DNA from 3 places in the Streptomyces sp. NPDC048182 genome. Region 3 is predicted to be linked to each of the others. Evidence: riboswitches for the same ligand, from Rfam matches in the RefSeq annotation. Region 3 holds a riboswitch; each other region holds the start of a gene.

Region 1 (3,939 bases), on a different contig from region 3:
CGCCTCCGCGACCTCGACCCCCGCACAGATCGCCACGTCGAAGACCAACGGCGTCGCCTACCTCAAGTCCCTCCAGGCGGCGGACGGTTCGTACGCCGGCTCGGGGCTGTCCAACGAGTGGGCGTTCAGCGCCTTCGCCGCGGCGGGCACCGCCGTCGTGGACGTGGCACCCGGCGGTGACACCACCAAGAACGCCCGGACCGTCTACCGCAACCTCCTGTCGACGGCGAGCTGGCCGAGCGCCGCTCCCGTGGTCACCGACTACGAGCGCGGCACGCTCAACGCCTACGCCGCCGGCATCGATCCGGCCCGCGTCTCGGCCTCGCGGAACCTCATAGCGAACATCTACTCCTACTGGCAGACGGCCGAGCCCGGCTACTTCGGCCCCTCCGCCAACTTCAACGGCACCGTCTTCGCCGCCCTCGCCCTGCGCGGCGCCAAGACCCAGGCCGGCGCCAACCGCATCCCGCAGACCCTGACCGACCGTCTGGTCACCCGCATCCGCGCCAACCAGCACACGGACGGCGGCTGGACCTACCAGAAGGCCGAGGGCGACCCGACCGCCCTGAACTCCGCGAGCGACGTCGACATGACCGGGGCGGCCATGGCCGCGCTCTGCGTCTCCGGGGTCCCGAACACGGACACCGACGTCGTCCAGGCCAAGAACTTCCTCAAGAGCACCCTGGTCTCCGGCACCGGTGCCTTCAACTCCCTCTACGGCGTCAACACCAGCTCCAACGGCTGGGGCATCGCCGGCCTCAACGCCTGCGGCATCAACCCGCAGACCGGCGACTTCCTCACCGGGGCCGGCAAGACGCCGGTCGACTTCCTCATCGCCAACCAGTACAACCCGGGCGGCGGCTTCAAGTACCAGCCCTCCGACACCAGTCCGTCCGCCTACTCCTCCATCGACGCCCTCCGCGCGGTCGCCGGCGGCGGCTTCACCACCGCCCCGCCGGCCCCGGTCACGCCCGGCGCCCCCAAGTGGGTCGCCCAGTCCGCCTTCACCGCCGGCACCGCGACCAAGCTGGCCCTGACCGTCGACGACGGCGCGGGCAACCTGAAGGTGTGCTCGGTCGCCCTCACCCCCACCGGCACGACGACCACCCTCGGCGACGTCCTCACCGCGGCGGGCGGCGCGGCCACCCCGTCCGGCTGCGTCACCAGCGTGACCCCGGCCTCCGGCACCGGCACCATCACCGCCGTCAACGGCAAGGCGAACAGCGGCTCCAACACCTGGAAGGTCAGCGTCGACGGCTCCGCCTTCGCGGGCGCGGCCCGCAACAAGGTGATCAACGTGGGCGACACGATCGCCCTGCGCTGGGGCGCCTGACGGGCACTCCGGCTCGTCCGTGACAACGTCGGGGCCCTCGTCGCGTGGGCGGTGCGGGCCCCTGAGGGCGCCGATTCGTCCTTCATCTCCACGAACTGCCCCGCGCGTCGCCGTCGACCTGCCCGCGCGCGATCGTCGGCAGCAGCCACCGGGTGACGGGCCCGGATCGCGTGTAGGCCACAATGACCTCATGAGGCGACGGGGACCAGGAAGCCGGTGCGAGTCCGGCGCGGTCCCGCCACTGTGACCGGGAAGCGAACCTCCCGCAGGCCACTGTCCGCGCGCGGACGGGAAGGCCGAGGCGAGCGATGATCCGGGAGCCAGGAGACTGACCCGTCGCCGGTCCAGCGGCAGGGGCGTGGAGACCCCGGAGAGGATCGATGTGACGACGCATGCCCGAACGGACGGCCCGGGGCCCGGCAGGCGCGGTGTCCTGGCCGCCGGCGGCGCGCTGGCGCTCGCCGGAGCCGGCCTGCTCACCGGCTGCGGTGGCGACACCAAGGACGGCGGAGGGAGCGACCGGTTCCGCGCGGCGTTCACCTCCGGAGGCTCGCAGGAGACCCTCGACCCCCACGTCGCCCCGAACTTCGTCGACCAGGCCCGTGCCAAGGCGCTCTACGACACGCTCGGCACGTACGCGGACGACATGTCCGTGCGCGAGCGGCTCGCGGAGTCCTGGGAGAGCGATGCCGCAGGCATCCGATGGCACATACGCCTGCGCCAGGCACGATTCCACGACGGCAGGCCGGTCACCGCGAAGGACGTCCTCTACAGCTATCGCCGTGCCGCGGACCCCGGGACGGGGTCCCCGTCGCAGGTGCTGCTCTCCGCGATCGACTTCACGGCCAGCAGGGCGGACGGCGAGCGCTCCCTCGTCCTGGTGCTGAAGTCGCCGAACTTCGAGTTCCCCACGGTCTTCGCCGGCCCCGGCACAGAGATCATCCCCGACGGCACCACGGACTTCCGCCGGCCCGTGGGCTCCGGACCCTTCACCTTCGTGTCGTTCACCCCGGGCGGAACCGCCCGCTACCGCCGCTGGACGGACCACTGGGACGGCGCCCCGCACATCGCCGAACTGGAGATCGTGCCCGCGAACGAGGAGTCCGCCCGGCTCAACGCGCTGCTGTCCGGGCAGGTGCACTACGGGGCCGACATGTCCGGGGCATCGGTGGAGCGGCTGAAGAAGAGCGGTTCCGTGCGCCTGCTGACCGCCGAACGGGCGACCGCGCAGCAGCTGCTGCTGCGCACCGGCCGCGCGCCGTTCGACGACGCCCGCCTGATCCGGGCCGTCCAGTTGGGCATCGACCGGGAGGCCCTGGTCAGGATCGCCCTCGCCGGACATGGCGAAGTGGGCAACGACCTGTTCGGGATGGGCCTGCGCGGCTACCCGCAGGACCTGGCACCCCGTGAGCGGGACGTCGACGAGGCGCGCCGGCTCGTGAAGGAGGCCGGCGCCGAGGGTCTGCGCGTCACCGTGGAGACCAGCTCCGTCGACGCCGCCTGGGAGCCCGCCGCAGACCTCATGGCGCGGCAGCTGCGCGAGGTCGGGCTGCATCTGGCCGCCAACACCCGAGCGTCGAGCACGTACTTCAGCGAGATCAAGACCAAGGGTGTCGCCGCCTTCAACACCACCTCCACCCTGCCCGTCTCCGACTTCCTGCAACAGCGCGTCCGCGGAGGCGCCGCCCGCAACCAGACCCAGTACGCCTCGGCGAAGTTCGACGCGCTCCTCGACCGGGCCCGCACCAGCCGGGAGGAACAGGACCGGCTCGGGCTGCTCGCCCGCGCCCAGAAGATCGCACGCGACGAGTCCGGACTCCTGGTATGGGCCTTCTCCGACGCCAACGACGCCGTCGCGGACTCGGTCGGCGGTCTGCGCGCCGCCCCTCCGAACTCGCACGACTGGGCCCGCTTCGACCGGGTCCGCATCAGCTGACGTGCGGGGGTACGTCCTGCGGCGTTGCCTGCTCGCGCTGCTGCAGTGCCTGGTGGTGCTGGTCGCCGTGTTCGCCGTCGGCTCCCTCCTGCCGGGCGACACGGCCGACGTCCTCCGCGGAGAGCTGGGCACTCCCGAACAGGTCGCCGCGCTGCGCGAGCAGCTGGGCCTGGACGAACCAGCCTGGACCCGCTTCGGTCACTGGCTCCTTCACTTGTTCGCCGGGAACCCGGGCGTCTCCTTGACGACCGGGCTGCCCGTCGGCGACGACATCGGCCGCCGGGCCGGCGTGACGCTCCTGCTGGGGGTCCCGGCGCTGCTGCTCGTCACGGTCCTGGCTCCCCTCGTGGGCACCGTGTCGGGACTGCGCGAGGGCAGCCGCCTCGACCGTGCGCTGAACACCGCCGCGGTCGTGCTGCACGCCGTGCCGGAATTTGTATTCGGGCTGCTGCTCGTCGCCTCGGTGTCGGTGGCAGCCGGACTGCTGCCCGCCACCGCCATCGGTATGGAGGCGGACGATCTGCTGGCCCGGCCCGCCGCGCTGGTCCTGCCCGTCGTGGTGCTGACCGCCCGCCATCTGTGCGACCTGGCGCGGCAGATACGCGCCGGGGTCGCGGTCCAGCGGCACGGCGAGGTGGCCGAGCATCTGCGGCTGCTCGGCGTACGCGAG
Region 2 (4,348 bases), on a different contig from region 3:
GGCCGGGGAGCGTAGACCGTGATCGCCGCGACGACCGAGGAGGTCGGCTTGGGCAGGTCGGGCACCGTGACCTTGAAGGTCTGGCCGGGTGACAGCGGACCGGGCGGGAAGCCGCCGCTGGGCGGTGACCAGGACTCGGCGACCTTGTGCGGCGTCACCGGCACGTAGCCTCCGGGGGCCGGGTTGGTGCCGCTGGTGTAGTAGCCCTCGACGTCCAGGAAGACGGTCACGTTCGCACTGGGCGTCATCAGGGCCATCGTGCCGGAGCTGTCGACCGCCACGATGGCGGTGTTGGAGGCCAGTCCGACCCGCTCGGAGCCTCCGTAGTGCATCGCCAGGAACGACGGGTGGTCGGCCGTGTCAGGGGCGGCGTAGATGTCCGCCTCCGGCCCGCCGGAGACGGAGATGTTGACGCTCACGGCCGCCACGCCGGTGGTGGGTATGCCGAGTTGCCCCGCCACGGCGAAGGGGCGCCAGGAATCCGACGCCAGGACGGCGCTGCCGAGGCGCCCGTTGACGGGGACGAACGTTCCGGCGGTCCCCGTACTTCCTGAGCCGGTGCCGGTGGTGGCCGTGGCTGACGTGGTGAGGGCGCCGATCAGGGCCAGTAGGGCCGTGAAGACCACGAGGAGGGTGGTGCGGGGATGTCTGCGCCGGACTCGGATGGCACTGTGGGACATTGCTCCTCCGTTCAGGTGGGTATCGCCTGTTCGGCACATGACGAAGACCACCGCCCCGGTGCACGAGCAGGCTGCCGCTGCTGTTGTCACCGCACGAGAGCACTGGCGCGCGCCTGCGAGCCGGCCGCCCTGGTCACGGACGCGCCGGCCGTAGCCCCGTTCACGATCCCCCCGCTCGGCGCGAGCACCGTAGCCCCCGGCGACCTGTCATGTACAGTCATTATCGATCGGCATAGTCCCGTCGAAGACGGCAGGCGGCCGAGGTGGTCAAGAGGCGGGAGACCAGGGATGACAGCTGCCGCTCGGTCCCGGATCGCCGCCGGCTGCTACATATGCCTCGTCCTGACGTCGGCGGTACTCGGCGCGGTACGCGGCAGCGCGCTTCCCTACGTCCTCGCCATCGTCCTGACACTTCCCTTCGGGGTGCCGGCCGCCGTGTGCGTGTACGGCGGATACGCGGCGCTGCGAGCCGTCGGAAGTGTGTGGGCGTCATCGACGCGCCCCGACGGCAGCGACGCCGCGTGGCTGGCCGCGGGCAGCTCCGTTCTGAACGTCCTTCTGTTCACGGCCGCAGCGACGGCCAACGTGCTGCTGGCCCGAGTCGTCCTGCGTCGGCGCGCCGCACGAAGGCAGGCGGAGCATCGCACAGGCGCCTGACACCGGATCGTGGCGCAGGCGGACCGGAGCCCCGGTCACGACGGCCGGGGCGCACATCCCGCCATCCCGGTCAGAAGGATGTCCAGGTGAAGGCGACCTGGTCCCCGGCGGTGAGCTTGAACTGGCAGCCGCCGACCGGCGTCGAGGTGCCGTTCACGGAGATGTTCCAGTAGGCGCTGCCACCCCCGTTGACGTTCTTGATGGTGTCGACGGAGAAGTCGTCGAACGACGCGTACCAGGTGCCGTCCCAGGTGAAGTTCCGTTTACGGGCGGCGTCGTCGAGCGCGGCGGTCGGCGTGGGCACCTTGGTGGGGTTGGCGCCGCCGTTGGTGCCGTCGCACTTGTGGGTGCCACCGCTCGCGGTGGTGACGTCGTGGCCGCGAGTCCTGATCTTCCCCTTGAACAGCAGCCCGTCCGGCCCCTGCACGGTGAGGGTCACCTTGACCCGGGCGTTCGTGCCCGCGGCTCGGCCGGTGGCGGCGGTGTCGGCGTGCGCGACGGACGGCACGGAGGTCAGGGCCAGGCCGAGTGCGGTCGCGGCGATCAGGTGGCGGGGTGCGGGTATGCGGTGCATGGCGGAGCCTTCCTGCTCAGGCGGCCCACAGCTCGCGACGGAGCCGCCGATGACAGGGCTCTCGGCTTCGCGCTGCAGACCATGACAGTGGGAAGCGGTACGGAGCACGCACCGGGTTCCCCGACTCGCGGCCGCACGGCCGCACACGGTTGCAGGTCAGCGCCGGAATCCCACCGGCTTCCCCCGGTCACGCACCTATGCGGTTGTCCTGCTCGTACGACATGACCCCGTACGGCACCCGCGTCAGGTGCCGAAGTCACCGCATCGTACGAGCTGTTGCGACACCTTCGCCATACGATCCGAGGACTTCCTCCGTCGGCCCGTGCCGCACGCACCGCCCTGCGCGGAACTCCACCGCCTCCTCCGCCACCCATCGCACCGCGGGTACGTCGTGGCTGATGAGCAGCAGGGCCGTGCCGGCGGGGGCGAGCAGCCGCGGCAGCGCGTCGAGGACGAGTTCGCGGGTCGCGGTGTCCAGTGCCGACGTCACCTCGTCGCACACCAGCAGTGCGGGCCGTGCGGTCAGGGCACGCACCAGCGCGCACCGCTGTAGCTGACCGCCTGACAGGCGCTCCGGGGTGCGGCTCAGGTCATCGCTCTCCAGGCCCAGGGACGCCGCGAAGTTCCTCGCCTCTTCCGTCGCCTCTTCGCCATCCACGCCTCGCAGCAGGCGTGCCGTGTCGGCGAGCTGGCGCAGCACGGGGCGGTGTCGTTCGAAGGAGTCGGCGCTGCTCTGGTGCACGTACTGGACAGCTCTGCGCTGCGCGGTGCCACGGCGGTCGATGCGGGCCGGGAGTGGCTTGCCGTCGAGGCGGACCTGCCCGGAGGTGGGTGGCGTCAGACCGGCCAGGACGCGGGCGAAGGTCGTCTTGCCCGAGCCCGAGGGGCCCAGCAGCGCGGTTCTGCTGCCGGCCGGGAACCGCAGCGACACCGGCCCGGCGAGTGGGGCGGCGGATCGGCGGCGTACGGCGATGTCTCGTGTCTCGACTCCGCCCGACTGCCGAGAATCAGGAGTGTTCGCCGCCGCCGGCACACGGCTCGACCTGGCACGGTGCTCCGCCGCGAGCAGGCTCCGGGTGGCCCGATGCCGTTCTGGGCCGTCCGGAGCGAGGATCTCTCCCGCCGGCCCGCTCTCCACGACCCGCCCGTGTTGCAGTACGACGACCCGGTCCGCGGTCCTGCGGACCGTCGGGAGGTCGTGGCTGAGCAACAGCACGCCCGCTCCGTCGTCGGCGAGGCTGCGCACGGTGCGGGCGAGTGCCCGGGCGAGCACCGGGTCGAGGCCACTCGTGGGCTCGTCCAGGACGAGTAGCCCGGCCCCCGTGGCCAGCGCGGAGGCCAGGGCCAGCCGCTGCTGCTGGCCGCCCGACAGCTGATGGGGGAAGCGTCGGCGCACCAGGCTCCGGTCGAGGCCGGCCGCGGCCAGGGCCTGCGAGGCGGCTGCCCGGCGGGCGGCGCGCCCCTCGTGTCCGAGGGCGGCGACCTCCTTCAGGACCCCCTTGACCCGGCGGACCGGATCGAGGACCGATTCGGGGTGCTGCGGCAGGTGGGCGGCGCGTCCCGCCCGCACCGGACGGCGCGCCGCCGGCGCGAGGGCCAGGAGGTCGGAGCCCTCCAGCAGGACACGCCCGGACAGCCTGACCGGCTCACGCGAGGCACCCAGCGCGGCGAGGCCCAGCGTGGTCTTGCCGCTGCCGGACGGTCCGATGACGGCGACGACCGTGCCAGGTTCGACGGTCAGCCCGACCTGGTCCAGCAACGGTCGCGGCGCTCCCTCGGCGTGTGCCGAGACTTCTTGGATCGCCAGCAGTGGCGAGGTCACGGGTTCCGCCCCCTTCTCCTCCGTGCCAGCGTCCGGTCGACGACCAGGTTGCCGCCGACGCACAGCGCCGTCAGCAGCCCCGCCGGGGCCAGCACGGCGGCGGGCTGGACGAACAGGGCGTCGCTGTTGCGCTCGATGAGGACCGCCCAGTCCGGTGCGGAGACGGGGAGGCCGAGGCCGAGGAAGTTGGCGGAGGCCAGCAGGTACAGCACGACGGAGAACCGGCCGCCCGCGTCGGTCGCCAGCGGCGCGGCCAACTCCCTGGCCAGATGGCGGAGGTGGATGTAGGCCCAGCCGTGCCCCTGCATGCGCAGCGCCTCGACCACGGTCCGGGAGCCGGGCGCGAGCGCCGCTCCCCGGACCAGCCGCGCGACGGCCGGCACCTGGAGCACTCCGGCGACCGTCACCAGCCACCCCCAGTGGCGGTGGCCGGTCGCGGCCAGCGTCATCAGGACCAGCAGGCCGGGGAAGGCGAGAAGCAGGTCCATCGTGCGCATGACCGTCTCGTCGAGACGGCGCCGAGGCCCTGCGGCGAGCAGCCCCAGCGGAGTGCCGAGGACGATGCCGACCGCGAGAGCCGCGAGCGCGCTCCCGACCACCGAGGCACCGCCCCGG
Region 3 (4,348 bases):
CCCCCGACCTCGCCGAACGCGACCACCTGACCCGCCAGGCCGCCCGCCTCAACGCCCTGCGACGGGGCTGACGGCGAGCGGCGTGCCCGGCAGGCCGGCGCCGGGGGCCTCCGGTCAGGAGGCGGGCAGTTCGGCGCGGACGGTGCGGGCGGCGGTGACCAGGTTCTCCAGCGAGGCGCGGGTCTCGGGCCAGCCGCGGGTCTTGAGGCCGCAGTCGGGGTTGACCCACAGGCGTTCGGCGGGGATGGCCTTGAGGCCGGTGCGCAGCAGGGCGGCGGCTTCCTCGGTGCTGGGGACGCGGGGGGAGTGGATGTCGTAGACGCCGGGTCCGGCCTCCCTCGGGTAGCCGTGGGCGGCGAGTTCGCGGGCGACCTGCATGTGGGAGCGGGCGGCTTCCAGGCTGATGACGTCGGCGTCGAGGTCGTCGATGGCCTGGACGATGTCGCCGAACTCGGCGTAGCACATGTGGGTGTGGATCTGGGTGTCCGGGCGGACGCCGGCGGTGGTGAGCCGGAACGCCTCGGTGGCCCAGGCGAGGTAGGCGGGGTGGTCGGCGGCGCGCAGTGGCAGGGTCTCGCGCAGTGCGGGTTCGTCCACCTGGATGATGGAGGTGCCGGCCGTCTCCAGGTCGGTGACCTCGTCGCGCAGGGCGAGGGCGACCTGGCGGGCGGTGTCGCCGAGGGGTTGGTCGTCGCGGACGAAGGACCAGGCCAGCATGGTGACGGGGCCGGTGAGCATGCCCTTGACGGGGCGGTCGCTGAGGGACTGGGCGTAGGAGGTCCAGCGCACGGTCATCGGCTCGGGGCGGGAGATGTCGCCGGCGAGGACGGGCGGGCGGACGTAGCGGGTGCCGTAGGACTGGACCCAGCCGTGCTGGGTGGCGAGGTAGCCGGTGAGCTGCTCGGCGAAGTACTGGACCATGTCGTTGCGTTCGGGCTCGCCGTGCACGAGGACGTCGAGGCCGGTCGTCTCCTGGAAGGAGACGACTTCCTGGATCTCGGCCTTGATGCGCTCCTCGTAGCCGGCGGTGTCGATGCGGCCGGTGCGCAGGTCGGCGCGGGCGGTGCGCAGCTCGGTGGTCTGGGGGAAGGAGCCGATGGTCGTGGTCGGCAGCAGGGGCAGGTTGAGGTGGGCGCGCTGGGCGGCGGCCCGTTCGGTGTAGGGCTGGGAGCGGCGGGCGTCGGTGACGGCGGCGGCGCGGGAGCGTACGGCGGGGTCGCGGGTGATCGGCGAGTTCGCGCGGGAGGCGAGGTCGGCGCGGTTGGCGGCGAGTGCGGTGGTGATGGTGTCGGTGCCCTGGGCGAGGCCCTTGGCGAGGGTGACGATCTCGGTGGTCTTCTGCTCGGCGAAGGCCAGCCAGCGCAGGATCTGCGGGTCGATGTCCCGCTCGGGTGCGGTGTCCAGCGGGACGTGCAGCAGGGAGCAGGAGGCGGCGACGTCGACCCGGTCGGCGAGGCCGAGGAGGGTGCCGAGGGTGGCGAGGGACTTCTGGAGGTCGTTGATCCAGATGTTGCGGCCGTTGACGACGCCGGCGACCAGGCGCTTGCCGGGCAGTCCGCCGACGGCCGCCAGGGCTTCCAGGTTGGCGGCGGCCTCGGTGAAGTCGAGCGCCAGGCCGTCGACCGGTGCCTTGGCGAGGACCGGCAGGGCGTCGCCGAGCCGGTCGAAGTAGGAGGCGACAAGCAGCTTGGGCCGGTCGGTGCGGGCGCCGAGGTCGCGGTAGGCGCGTTCGGCGGCGTTCAGCTCGGCCGGGGTGCGGTCCTGGACCAGGGCGGGCTCGTCGAGCTGGACCCAGTCGGCGCCGGCCGCGCGCAGGTCGGCGAGGACCTCGGCGTAGACGGGCAGCAGGCGGTCGAGGAGGGCGAGCGGCTCGAAGTCGGCGGGCACGCCGGGGGCGGGCTTGGCGAGCAGCAGGTAGGTGACGGGGCCGACCAGGACGGGCCGGGCGGACAGGCCCTCGGCGAGGGCCTCCGTCAGCTCGGCGACCTGCTTGGTGGAGTCGGCTGTGAAGACGGTGTCGGGGCCCAGCTCGGGGACGAGGTAGTGGTAGTTGGTGTCGAACCACTTGGTCATCTCCAGCGGCGCCACGTCCTGGGTGCCGCGGGCCATGGCGAAGTAGCCGTCCGTCGCGTCGGCGGTCACGGCGGCGCGGTGGCGCTCGGGGATCGCGCCGACCATGACGGTGGTGTCCAGCACGTGGTCGTAGTACGAGAAGTCGCCGGTGGGCACCTCGTGGACGCCGGCGCCGGCGAGGCGGCGCCGGTTGTTGCGGCGCAGTTCGGCTGCGGTGGCGTGGAGGGCGTCGGCGGTGACGCGGCCCTTCCAGTAGCCCTCGATGGCCTTCTTGAGTTCCCGGTTGGGGCCCTGGCGGGGGTAGCCGTACACGGTGGCCTGTGCTGCCGCGGCTGCGGACTTCGCTGTCACGGAGATCTCCTTCGCGAGATGAATCCCTGAGATCCCGGAGACGGGACGAGAGACGCGAAGGGAACGACGCACCGGACGGAGCCGTCGCGGCCCTGCCTGGTGTGTACGCCGACCCGCCCTCGAGGTCACCGGGATGTCCGCGCACGGAACGGTCCGCGCGCGGGCAGTTGGCAGGTCTTCGGACTCGCGGGCCCGCCCTCCTGCTCGGAGGACACCTACTGGCCGTCGCTTCCCGGGCCCATACGTCGGACCCAGTGCGTATGACGGCGGTCGTTCCCGCTCACCGCTGCGGGGCAGTCCCGGATTCCCACCGGGTTCCCTCTTGCGACACCCCGCCTGGCGGACGGGGCGAACCAGCTGCACCGGCCACCCTACGGGGTGGGCCCGCCGGAGGGGGAACATGGACGGGACTCCGGGGCCGGGGGTACGCGCGGGACGGCCGGGAGCGGGGACGTCACAGCCCCACGTCGCGGTTGCGGACGTCCGCCAGGGACTCGCGGCGCACCAGCAGGCGGGCCGTCCCGCTGTGGACGGCGACGACCGGTGGGCGGCCCACGAGGTTGTAGCCGGAGGCCATGGAGAGGTGGTAGGCGCCGGCCACGGGCAGGGCGATCAGGTCGCCGGGGTGCACGTCGGCGGGGAGCGGGACGTCCGCGGCGAGGACGTCGCCCGCCTCGCAGTGCCGGCCGACGACGGTCACCGGGGCGGGCGCGGCGCCGCCGGGCCGGCCGATCAGGCGGGGGGCGTAGCGGACGCCGTAGAGCGCGGGGCGCGGGTTGTCGCTCATGCCGCCGTCGACGGCCACGAACACGTGGTCGCCGGTGCGCTTCACGGACAGGACCCGGTAGAGGGCGACGCCCGCCGGTCCCGCTATGGCCCGGCCGGGCTCGATGAGCAGCCGGGGGACGGGCAGGTCCGCCGCCGCGCAGGCGGTGGCGAGTTCGGCGCGCACCCGGCCGGCCAGGGCCGTCAGGTCCAGGGCCGGCTCGCCGGGCCGGTAGGCGATGCCATGGCCGCCGCCCAGGTCGAGTTCGGGCAGGACCAGGCCGTGCTGCTCGTGCAGGCGGCTCATCAGGCCGACCAGGCGGCGCACCGCCACGAGATACGGCTTGACGCTGGTGATCTGCGAGCCGAGGTGGCAGTGCAGGCCGGTCAGTTCGAGCTGCGGCTGGTCGAGGATCCGGGCGATGGCGTGCGCCGCGTAGCCGTCGGCGATGGACAGGCCGAACTTCTGGTCGTCGGTGCCGGTGCGGATCTTGTCGTGGCCGCCCGCGCTGACGCCGGGCACCACCCGGACCATCACCTTCTGGTGGCCGTCCGGGCCGACGGCCGCCGCGAGACGGGCGATCTCGGACGGGCTGTCGATGACGACGCGGCCCACGCCCAGGCGCAGCGCGGTCGCCAGGTCCTGCGGCGACTTGGCGTTGCCGTGCAGCACGATCCGGTCCGGCGGGAAGCCGGCGGTGACGGCGAACTCCAGCTCGCCGGCCGAGCAGACGTCCAGGCCGAGGCCCTCCTCGTCCACCCAGTGGATCATCGCGCGGCACAGGAACGCCTTGGCGGCGTACAGGATCTCGGTGTCCGGGAAGGCCGCCCGGTAGGTGCGGCAGCGGTCGCGGACCTCGGCCTCGTCCAGGACGTAGACGGGGGTGCCGAAGCGGTCGGCGACCTCGGCGAGCGGGACGCCGCCCACGGCGAGGCCGGTGGGCGGGGCGTCGGCGGCCGAGGCGGGCCACACGGACAGGTCGGCGCGGACGGGGGTGGGTTCGTGCACCATGGTCATCGGGTCCGCCCTCTCAGACGAGTGCCGCGGTGGGGGCGGCGGTGGTGACCGGCGCGGGGGCCGCGGCGGTGAACTGCGGGTCCACGGTGAGCCGCGTGACGCCGAGCGGGGCGGTCAGCGCGCGCAGCGCGGGCTCGGCGA

Evidence for each region. Region 3 has a riboswitch for cobalamin ahead of metE (5-methyltetrahydropteroyltriglutamate--homocysteine S-methyltransferase). Riboswitches for the same ligand answer to the same signal wherever they lie in the genome.
Region 1: linked by a shared signal. The riboswitch ahead of ACGFZL_RS10865 (ABC transporter substrate-binding protein) and the one ahead of metE (5-methyltetrahydropteroyltriglutamate--homocysteine S-methyltransferase) in region 3 are both predicted to bind cobalamin.
Region 2: linked by a shared signal. The riboswitch ahead of ACGFZL_RS10885 (DUF4430 domain-containing protein) and the one ahead of metE (5-methyltetrahydropteroyltriglutamate--homocysteine S-methyltransferase) in region 3 are both predicted to bind cobalamin.

The regions. Positions count from the first base shown of each region.
Region 1 covers NZ_JBIDAQ010000004.1:464,616-468,554, forward strand. The annotation lists gene ACGFZL_RS10860 (prenyltransferase/squalene oxidase repeat-containing protein) at 1-1,333, shown strand, start outside; cobalamin riboswitch at 1,538-1,664, shown strand; gene ACGFZL_RS10865 (ABC transporter substrate-binding protein) at 1,716-3,269, shown strand; gene ACGFZL_RS10870 (ABC transporter permease) at 3,271-3,939, shown strand, end outside.
Region 2 covers NZ_JBIDAQ010000004.1:469,036-473,383, reverse strand. The annotation lists gene ACGFZL_RS10895 (hypothetical protein) at 1-680, opposite strand, end outside; gene ACGFZL_RS10890 (hypothetical protein) at 969-1,337, shown strand; gene ACGFZL_RS10885 (DUF4430 domain-containing protein) at 1,408-1,911, opposite strand; cobalamin riboswitch at 2,004-2,128, opposite strand; gene ACGFZL_RS10880 (ABC transporter ATP-binding protein) at 2,168-3,670, opposite strand; gene ACGFZL_RS10875 (ABC transporter permease) at 3,730-4,348, opposite strand, start outside.
Region 3 covers NZ_JBIDAQ010000005.1:48,717-53,064, reverse strand. The annotation lists gene ACGFZL_RS11595 (RNA polymerase sigma factor) at 1-71, shown strand, start outside; gene metE (5-methyltetrahydropteroyltriglutamate--homocysteine S-methyltransferase) at 115-2,424, opposite strand; cobalamin riboswitch at 2,590-2,782, opposite strand; gene lysA (diaminopimelate decarboxylase) at 2,879-4,207, opposite strand; gene ACGFZL_RS11580 (SAV_915 family protein) at 4,221-4,348, opposite strand, start outside.